Regions from separate parts of the Peribacillus sp. NJ11 genome, predicted to be linked through region 3. Evidence: predicted binding sites of a transcription regulator. Region 3 holds the regulator's gene; each other region holds the start of a gene.

Region 1 (3,190 bases), 4.0 Mb from region 3:
TAAGAAGAAATTGTTTATAATCCGCAGGGATTTCAAATCCCACAAATTTCTGAAAATTATTCACTGCTTCTTGTGTCGCTTTTCCATATCCCTTAATTCTAACCATTCTACCAACTCCTATTCAGTTTATTGTCGCAAAAACAATTGATAATCTTATTCTTTAAGGCCATTTCACCTGCTTATAAAATGGGCCGGGTCCTACACAGTCAAATGGCATTGCACTCTGGTAATCTAAACTTTCCTTTTTCTTATTGAATGTCCTTAACAATAAATTATTCATTATTAGTTAGAAAATAACACTTTTTTGAATATATTAACATAATTTTACTATCCTTTTCAGTATTTTCTGATATTTTTTTTGACAATTTCGTTGCTTTTCATTAATAAAATAGCTTTTTTAAAAAAGAGTTTTTGTCGAAAAATCGATAAATCGTATAATTCGTAGATTAATTAGGAGTTTTCGATGATATATCTCCATTTTCGAAGATATATTCCCGATTTCGCAGATAAATGAAACTTAGCATTAAATATTATTCAATAAAAAAGGCGCCCAACCATCATCTTCGAGGTTGTGCGCCTTTTCCCTATCTATTTATTAATCCCATTACATCTCATACAATTTTATAGTCATCATAAGTAATTAATAACCTGCTCATAGAAACTGTCTCAGCACGAAGCTTATTCTTATCACGGCAATAAGCTATTATGGAACTATCAGGAAGTTTAGCAGTGCAATTCCATTTTCTGTATTTCTCACAATACCTGGAGGATATTTCAATAACTTCTCCACGGATCTTTAATATCCTGCGTTCTACCAAGGGCATCATCTCCAATTCGATAATATTATTTACCCTAAATCAGATAAAATATTCTTGGGTTTCATACTTGCATGGCAACTTAAAAGATTATGGACATTATAGTACAACAAACATACATGTGAAACTAAAGATGTCTATTTAGGATTGATCACGGTGTAATAGCTGCATGTAGCCGTCATTAATTACTTGGACAAGCTATAGTACAAGCCACCCCTTATAGTAAAGTGAATCACAATCGTTATCTTATATAAAAAAAGTTAAATGTCCCTAATAAACGGCGATATTTAAGGTATTAAAACCAGAATAATCTTAATATTTTTTTGGAATATTAAGATAAATCGCAAAATCCACCTACTAGCTCTTAATAATAACTATAAAATTATATTCCTATCACAAAAAATATATTTGAAATTAAGGGATTAGAGTCGTATGATTAGTAGTATCGGCGGAAAACACATAAAACAAAATAATTAAGTTTAAAAGGGGAATTAGATATGGTAGATGTAGTCTCAAAACCTGAACATGAAACATTTAATATTTCTGCAAACCAAGAACAATTGGATATCCTAGATCAGCTTTTAAAGCCTGAGGTTCAGGAATCCTTGAACACTTTAGTTGAGCAGTTACCAAAGCTGACTGAGTTAGTGAATATTTTAACAAAGTCTTATGAATTCGCTCAATCAGTAGCGACTGATGATGTTTTGAAAAATGATACGGTCAGCGCCATTTCGGAGATCGCAGGACCTGTAGTCGGTTCAGTGAAAGGGCTTGCGGCTAATGCCATCGAAGCTAAGGATCGTGCTGAAGTGAATAATGATGTGATTGGTCTTTTTGGTCTGTTAAGAATGATGAAAGATCCGCAAGCACAAAAACTTTTCCGTTTCGCCCAAGCTTTTCTTGAAGTCTCTTCAGAACGTAAAAACCAAAAATAATTTGATAAACTTTCAGTAAGAACGGGGGATTAACTATGTCAAAACAAATCGTCATCTTAGGTGCAGGTTATGCTGGATTACTATCTGCCTTATCCGTACGTGAATATTACAAGAAGGATGAAGTGCAGGTTACAGTGGTGAACCAATTTCCAACGCACCAAATCATCACCGAATTGCACCGTCTTGCAGGCGGATCCATTTCTGAACAAGCTGTTTCCATTCCTTTGGAAAAACTTTTCAAAGGAAAAGATATCGACCTTGCCATTTCCAAAGTGGAGTCTTTCTCAGTCGATAAAAAAGAAGTGAAGCTTTCCAATGGCTCCACTTTATCTTATGATGCCCTGGTTGTTGCTTTGGGAAGCCAAACAGGATTCTTCGGCATTCCGGGACTTGAGGAAAACAGCATGGTCTTGAAATCCGTAAATGATGCAAACAAGATTTACAAACATATCGAAGATCGCATCCGCGAATATGCACAAACGAATAATGAAGCCGACGCAACAATCGTAATCGGCGGCGGCGGCTTGACGGGCGTCGAGCTAATCGGTGAAATCGTGGATCATTTCCCTAAAATCGCCAAAAAGTTCGGAGTGGACTTCAAGGACTTGAAAATCAAGCTTGTGGAAGCTGGTCCAAAAATCCTTCCGGTCCTGCCTGATCACTTAATCGAACGTGCCATGACAAGCTTGGAAGCACGCGGCGTTGAATTCTTGACAGGTCTGCCTGTTACGGGTGTTAAAGGAAACCAAATCGAATTGAAAGATGGACAAACGATAACTGCCAATACGCTTGTTTGGACAGGCGGAGTCGCAGCTCTTCCTATCGTAGGCGAATCAGGCCTTGAAGTGGATCGCGGCAAAGCAACCGTTAATGAGTATTTGCAATCCAAATCCCATAATGACGTTTTCGTCGTCGGGGACAGTGCCGTTGCATTCCCTCCAGAAGGCGGCCGTCCATACGCTCCTACTGCACAAAATGCTTGGCAAATGGGTGAGCTTGTTGGATACAACCTATATGCAGCCTTTGAAGGCAAGAAACTTGAAGAATTTTCACCAGTAAACTCAGGTACACTTGCGAGCCTTGGCCGTAAGGATGCGGTGGCAACCGTTGGGGCCAATAACACTTCCCTTAAAGGTCTGCCGGCTACATTGATGAAAGAAGCAAGTAATGTTCGCTATCTATCACACATCAAAGCCCTATTCAGTTTGGCTTATTAATTTTAGATAAAGCAATCATGAATTATAAAGGACCATTCATCATTTGATGAATGGTCCTCTTTGTAATTAAAGGGCTACAATTTAAAATCAAATCTTAACTTGGTTGATGCTGAATCTAAGGAAAAATCCCTCTGGTAATTTTGCATTTGTCAAAATCCGGAGTTCTTTTATGCGTTTATCATTATAAGAGGAAACTTTCATCAATTCTTCATCCATATAAGCA
Region 2 (3,190 bases), 1.3 Mb from region 3:
ATGCACATGGAATTTCATCGTGCAGCCCGAATTTACCATCGATCAAGTAAATCTTGATGACTTCGATGCTTTGGCCATTCCAGGAGGCTTTGAAGAAGCCGGTTTCTATGATGATGCATATGATCAGAGGTTTCTTGATGTTATAAAGTATTTTCACAATAAGAACAAAATCATAGCAACGATTTGTGTAGGTTCTCTCCCATTAGGAAAAAGCGGGATATTGAATGGAAGAAAAGCCACTACGTACAACCATCCGACTAGTAAGAGACAGGGTCAGCTAAAAGATTATGGTGCGATTGTCGTTAATGAACCGATTGTCGTCACTGATAATATCATTACATCCTACAATCCTTCAACAGCATTCGATGTTGCCTTCACGCTCTTGGAAATGCTCACTTCCGAAGAAAATTGTAAACATGTGAAGGAATTGATGGGGTTCCAATAAGAATGGCTCTTATCCGAATGAATTCGGAACCCTCAGACTGTATACAATTTGGACGTTGATTTCCGATCCAGGCACTCGCTTTCCGCGGGCGGTCCGGGAGCCTCCTCGGCTTGCGCCTGCGGGGTCTCCCCTAGACGCGCTTTTCCCGCAGGAGTCTCGCACCTTCCTCTCCAATCAAAACCCAAGGAGTTGAAGGTGTTGCTTTGGTCATAGGTTCGGAAATTATTTTATGAAAGATACGTTTTCCGCTCCCTTTCTCCTACAGTCTTTTCAAATAGAACTGTGTGAAAAAGTATCAGCCAACCGCTGGATTTTCGAAGGCCAAAAACGGAACAAGATGAATGATGAAATAAAAAAACCAGTTCTATCAATTAGATATAATTGATAGAACTGGTTTTTGATCTAGGTTTAGCTTCGCTGGCTGGCGAAGTCCATTAGATTCGACAGTTATTTATAGATTAATCATTTAATTCACCGAGTCCATTTTAGGGCGATGGAGAGTAGAATTTCTAGAGTCAATTCACCATAAAGTCGAGTTAACTTTCAGAATATCCGAACAGCTGCATAGTGAGGATTAAGGAGTTTTTTTTACAAAAATAAGCAACACTAAGTAAGCATAACTGGTTCGCTGTGCTTACGAAATTATTATTTATCAGATGTTTCCGATGTGCCTTCCTCACTGTTTTTGAGGTAAACTTCAGAAATTCCATTCATGCCTTCCAATAGTTGCGCTTTCGTATATTCCATATTGCCAACCAGTTTATTATGCTTCTCATCATTATTCTCTTCTACAAGTTTAGATTCTGAATCAGTCACAATATTCACCTCCATCATTTAGGATGGCAAATAAAGATGGAAATATGTATGACAGGCGACGATGATAGACACTTTACAAAATGGTCCATTTTAGTGAAAAATTCCAGGCCATACATAAGACCTTCCATTAGGTTAGATCCTTTAAATATGAAGGAAAAGCTTATTTTATGGATATTTTTAAAAAATCAGCTGTTTTCATGAAGCTAAAAGGATATACTAAAGGATAGCTTTTATTTAATTTTTAAAAGTATTTTTTTTGTGTTGCACTTTGTGCAATATTTTACAAGTTTTTCTAATTATATTAACAAAATGCTTATTGTAAAGGAGAATTGGATATGTCAGAAACGATTACCCAATCACAGACTGAACAACTTAATGACCGCCAAAAACAATTAGATGTACTGGACCAATTATTAAAGCCTGAGGTTCAGGAATCCTTGAACACTTTAGTTGAGCAGTTACCAAAGCTGACTGAGATAGTGAATATTTTAACAAAGTCTTATGATTTTGCTCAATCAGTAACGACTGATGATGTTTTGAAAAATGATACGGTCAGCGCCATTTCGGAGATCGCAGGACCTGTGGTCGATTCAGTGAAAGGGCTTGCGGCCACTTCCATCGAAGCTAAGGATCGCGCCGAAGTGAATAATGATGTGATCGGTCTTTTTGGTCTGTTAAGAATGATGAAAGACCCGCAAGCGCAAAAGCTTTTCCGTTTCGCCCAAGCTTTTCTTGAAGTCTCTTCAGAACGTAAAAACCAAAAATAATTTGATAAACTTTCAATCAGTAAGGACGGGGGATTAACTATGTCAAAACAAATCGTCATCTTAGGTGCAGGTTATGCTGGATTACTATCTGCCTTATCCGTACGTGAATATTACAAGAAGGATGAAGTGCAGGTTACAGTGGTGAACCAATTTCCGACGCACCAAATCATCACCGAATTGCACCGTCTTGCAGGCGGATCCATTTCTGAACAAGCTGTTTCCATTCCTTTGGAAAAACTTTTCAAAGGAAAAGATATCGACCTTGCCATTTCAAAAGTGGAGTCTTTCTCAGTCGATAAAAAAGAAGTGAAGCTTTCCAATGGCTCCACTTTATCTTATGATGCCCTGGTTGTTGCTTTGGGAAGCCAAACAGGATTCTTCGGCATTCCGGGACTTGAGGAAAACAGCATGGTCTTGAAATCCGTAAATGATGCAAACAAGATTTACAAACATATCGAAGATCGCATCCGTGAATATGCACAAACGAATAATGAAGCGGACGCAACGATCGTGATCGGCGGCGGCGGCTTGACGGGCGTCGAGTTAATCGGTGAAATCGTGGATCATTTCCCTAAAATCGCCAAAAAGTTCGGAGTGGACTTCAAGGACTTGAAAATCAAGCTTGTGGAAGCTGGTCCAAAAATCCTTCCGGTCCTGCCTGATCACTTAATCGAACGTGCCATGACAAGCTTGGAAGCACGCGGCGTTGAATTCTTGACAGGTCTGCCTGTTACGGGTGTTAAAGGAAACCAAATCGAATTAAAAGATGGACAAACTATCGTTGCCAATACGCTTGTTTGGACAGGCGGAGTTGCAGCCCTTCCTATCGTAGGCGAATCAGGCCTTGAAGTGGATCGCGGCAAAGCGGCCGTCAATGAGTATTTGCAATCCAAATCCCATAATGATGTATTCGTCGTCGGGGACAGTGCCCTTGCTTTCCCTCCAGAAGGCGGACGTCCATACGCTCCTACTGCACAAAATGCTTGGCAAATGGGTGAGCTTGTTGGATACAACCTATATGCAGCGTTTGAAGGCAAGAAACTCGAAGAATTTTCACCTGTAAACTCAGGTACACTTGCGAGCCTTGGCCGTAAGGATGCGGTGGCAACTGTTGGAGCCAATAACACTTCCCTAAAAGGTCTGCCCGCTACTTTGATGAAAG
Region 3 (3,190 bases):
ACCTTCTTGTGGCTTTTCTTTTGCAGTATCAGGAAGAACAATACCGCTTGCAGTTTTTTCTTCAGATTGAACTAGTTCAATAATAACGCGATCACCTAATGGTTTTAACAAGTGAAACAACCTCCTCATATTCTCTTGATAATTTGTTTCATGATTATTAGCACTCTTCATCATCGAGTGCTAACACATTTATAATATTAAATAAACCGAGCCTTTTTTGCAAGTATCTTATCGAAAATTTTTTATTAATTTCTGATAAATTACGGGTATACTACTTTAGCATAATGATTCTTTTAACAAAGTGACTGAAATGTTTGATTAGGGGTACCTTTAAGTGGTGTTATGCTTCAATATTTGATACCATTTTGAAGTATGCGTTTATTGATTGTCCCCATATTTGGAACGTTCTAAGCGAAATGGGTGACAAAATAAAAGGAGTTTTCATTTTTGAAAAAAGAATATTGGTTCGTCATCATCACTTACATTGCCATGCAATTATCCAGTATCGTTGGGGTACCCATTTTCATGTTGATCGGGTCTTCAATTGGAATGCCTGCTGATGAACTCCAAGTGAAGTCTGCAGCATACTGGATCGTATTCAGCTTTCTCGTTGCTCTATCCTTGATTCTTTTTTTAATAAGAAAAGATATGAGGGAAAAGGTGGGCACAAGGAATCAAGATTCTATTCCCATGTCCATATTATGGGCAATAGCAGGAGTGTTCATGGCTCTTTTTGCGCAAAGCATTGCCGGGAGCATTGAACAGATGCTTGGGGTGGAGCCTGAATCTGAAAATACGCAGCAGCTCATTTCACTCATTTACCAAGTCCCCATGGTCATTTTCGTCACTTCAGTAATTGGACCTATATTGGAAGAAATCATTTTCCGGAAAATCATTTTCGGATCACTTCATAAACGCTTTAACTTCTTTATTTCAGCTTTACTCAGTTCAGTTATTTTCGGCTTGGCGCATGGTGAATTGGAACATCTTCTTTTATATTCGGCAATGGGCTTCACCTTTGCTTTCCTTTATGCGAAAACGGGCCGCATCCTCGTGTCCATTAGCGCTCATGTTGCGATGAATACGCTTGTTATCATCCTTCAAGTGGTATATCGGAAAGATATTGAGAAGATGATAGATACTGCACAGGCATTCATCGGAGGTTTATTATGAAACGTCAATCACCATTATTCATGGGCATCATCTATGCAGGCTTAGGAGCTCTTTTTACCGCTATCGCGATTCAAACCGTCAGTTCTACAGGATGGGGAATCTTTGCCTACATACTTGTACTGATCGCGACCCTGGACTTTGGATCGGGATTACGCATGATCATGCTTCACTTTAAGATTAAAGCCGCCCAAAAAAATAAGAAAAAATAAAAAACGCTGCTATAATGCAGCGTTTTTTTCATTCCTCCAATGCAGCTTCTTCCATTACAGGATAATGTTTCAGAAAATAGATGAGCGACTGAAGCTCCACAGCCAGGTCAATGTGATGAACCCTTATGGATGGAGGTACTGTCAGCCGTGCAGGTGTGAAATTCAATATTCCTTTTATATCGGCTTTGACTAGACGATCGGTTATCGTCTGGGCTACCTGGGCAGGCACTGTCAAAATAGCCGCAGTAATATTATTTTCCTGCAATAGTGTATCGATCTGATCCATATGGTAGATTGGCACATCAGCTATTTGCTTGCCGACCTTATCTTCAGAGACTTCGAATGCCATTTCAATCTTCGTATTATTATTTTTCATGAAATTGTAATTTAAAAAAGCGGTCCCTAAATTTCCTACCCCGATTAAAGCGACTTTTGTCAATTCATCCTGATCTAGTGTTTTTCTAAAGAAGGATAATAAATAATTGACATTGTAGCCGTAGCCTTTTTTCCCAAGCGCGCCAAAGTAGGAAAAATCACGGCGAATGGTAGCAGAATCCACTTTTACGGCTTCGCTTAGCTCTGCCGAGGAAACTCTTTGTTTGCCTGAGGAATGTAAGTTTTTTAAAAATCGATAATACAATGGCAACCTTTTGGCTGTTGCCTGCGGTATCTTTGGGTCATGGTTCATCATTCTTCCCCGCCTTCACACATGCTTTTCAACTTAATCTCTATCTGTTTGTTTTACTTGTCTTTTATAATCGTTGCTAGAAACTCCGCCTGTTTTCTCCACTAAGAATGTAGGCCCGATTACCATTCCCTTATCAATGGCCTTACACATGTCATAAACAGTCAAGGCAGTCACGGATGCAGCTGTTAACGCTTCCATTTCCACACCTGTACTCCCTTTTGTCTTAGCTTCCGTTTCAATCCTAAGCCTATATCCTTGATCTTCCTTTTCCCAATCAAAGGCTATATTGACCCCTTGCAGAGCAATGGGGTGGCACATCGGAATTATATTGGATGTATTCTTGCTGGCCATTATTCCTGCAACTTGTGCAACAGCCAGTACATCACCCTTTTTCATTTTCTGGTTCGTGACCAATTCATATATTTCATCGTTCAATAAAATGCTCGATTGAGCTATAGCCGTCCGGGTTGTTTCAGGCTTAGCACTCACATCAACCATTTTGGCCCTGCCTTGCTCATTAAAATGCGTTAAGTCTCCCATTTAAGTAACCCCTCCTAAATCATACACTATTATTCCACTTTATGTAACAGCTTGTTTTAGCTTGGAACCAAGCTGTTGCCGATAATAACTAAAATAAGTTACACTAACAATAATCAATTGAGGTGAAATCTATGATTTTATTACAAATCAATCAACTATCGAAATATTATGGAGCTGAACTTATTTTATCAAATATGAAGCTCGAAGTTCAAAATAAAGATCGAATTGCACTTGTTGGCCGTAATGGCGCCGGGAAATCCACTCTGCTAAAAATCATAGCCGGGCAAATTTCCCATGATGGCGGTGAAATAATCAAACCAAAAGGCGTCACCATCGGCTATATGGCCCAGGATACGGGACTGGAATCCGAACTTACCATTTGGGATGAGATGCTGACAGTATTCAAGGACCTTATAGAGCAAGAAAAAGAACTGCGTCGCCTTGAGGCCGATATGGCCAGACCTGACATCTTTGAAAACGAAGTAATTTACCAAAAAGTGTTGAATGAATATGACACTTTGATGGTAGCATTCAAAGAGAAGGGCGGTTATCAATATGAAGCGGATATCCGTTCCGTATT

The links. Region 3 encodes Rex, which represses fermentation and respiration genes when NADH is low (regulators of the CRP and FNR family bind a similar motif). Its sites were predicted from a motif close to TTGTGAAATATTTCACAA; they were not measured.
Region 1: a site for Rex is predicted at 1,036-1,053, ahead of QUF86_RS23605 (helical membrane plugin domain-containing protein). Genes of this name have one in related genera too.
Region 2: a site for Rex is predicted at 1,530-1,547, ahead of QUF86_RS10495 (helical membrane plugin domain-containing protein). Genes of this name have one in related genera too.

Annotation. Positions count from the first base shown of each region.
Region 1 covers NZ_JAUCFO010000001.1:4,831,457-4,834,646, forward strand. Annotated here, with positions in the region: gene QUF86_RS23600 (SMI1/KNR4 family protein) at 1-106, opposite strand, end outside; gene QUF86_RS23605 (helical membrane plugin domain-containing protein) at 1,313-1,750, shown strand; gene QUF86_RS23610 (NAD(P)/FAD-dependent oxidoreductase) at 1,786-2,967, shown strand; gene chbG (chitin disaccharide deacetylase) at 3,055-3,190, opposite strand, start outside.
Region 2 covers NZ_JAUCFO010000001.1:2,114,217-2,117,406, reverse strand. Annotated here, with positions in the region: gene QUF86_RS10505 (DJ-1/PfpI family protein) at 1-445, shown strand, start outside; gene QUF86_RS10500 (hypothetical protein) at 1,091-1,261, opposite strand; gene QUF86_RS10495 (helical membrane plugin domain-containing protein) at 1,597-2,028, shown strand; gene QUF86_RS10490 (NAD(P)/FAD-dependent oxidoreductase) at 2,068-3,190, shown strand, end outside.
Region 3 covers NZ_JAUCFO010000001.1:810,687-813,876, forward strand. Annotated here, with positions in the region: gene groES (co-chaperone GroES) at 1-111, opposite strand, end outside; gene QUF86_RS03865 (CPBP family intramembrane glutamic endopeptidase) at 448-1,173, shown strand; gene QUF86_RS03870 (YdiK family protein) at 1,170-1,382, shown strand; gene QUF86_RS03875 (redox-sensing transcriptional repressor Rex) at 1,411-2,073, opposite strand; gene moaC (cyclic pyranopterin monophosphate synthase MoaC) at 2,104-2,610, opposite strand; gene QUF86_RS03885 (ABC transporter ATP-binding protein) at 2,742-3,190, shown strand, end outside.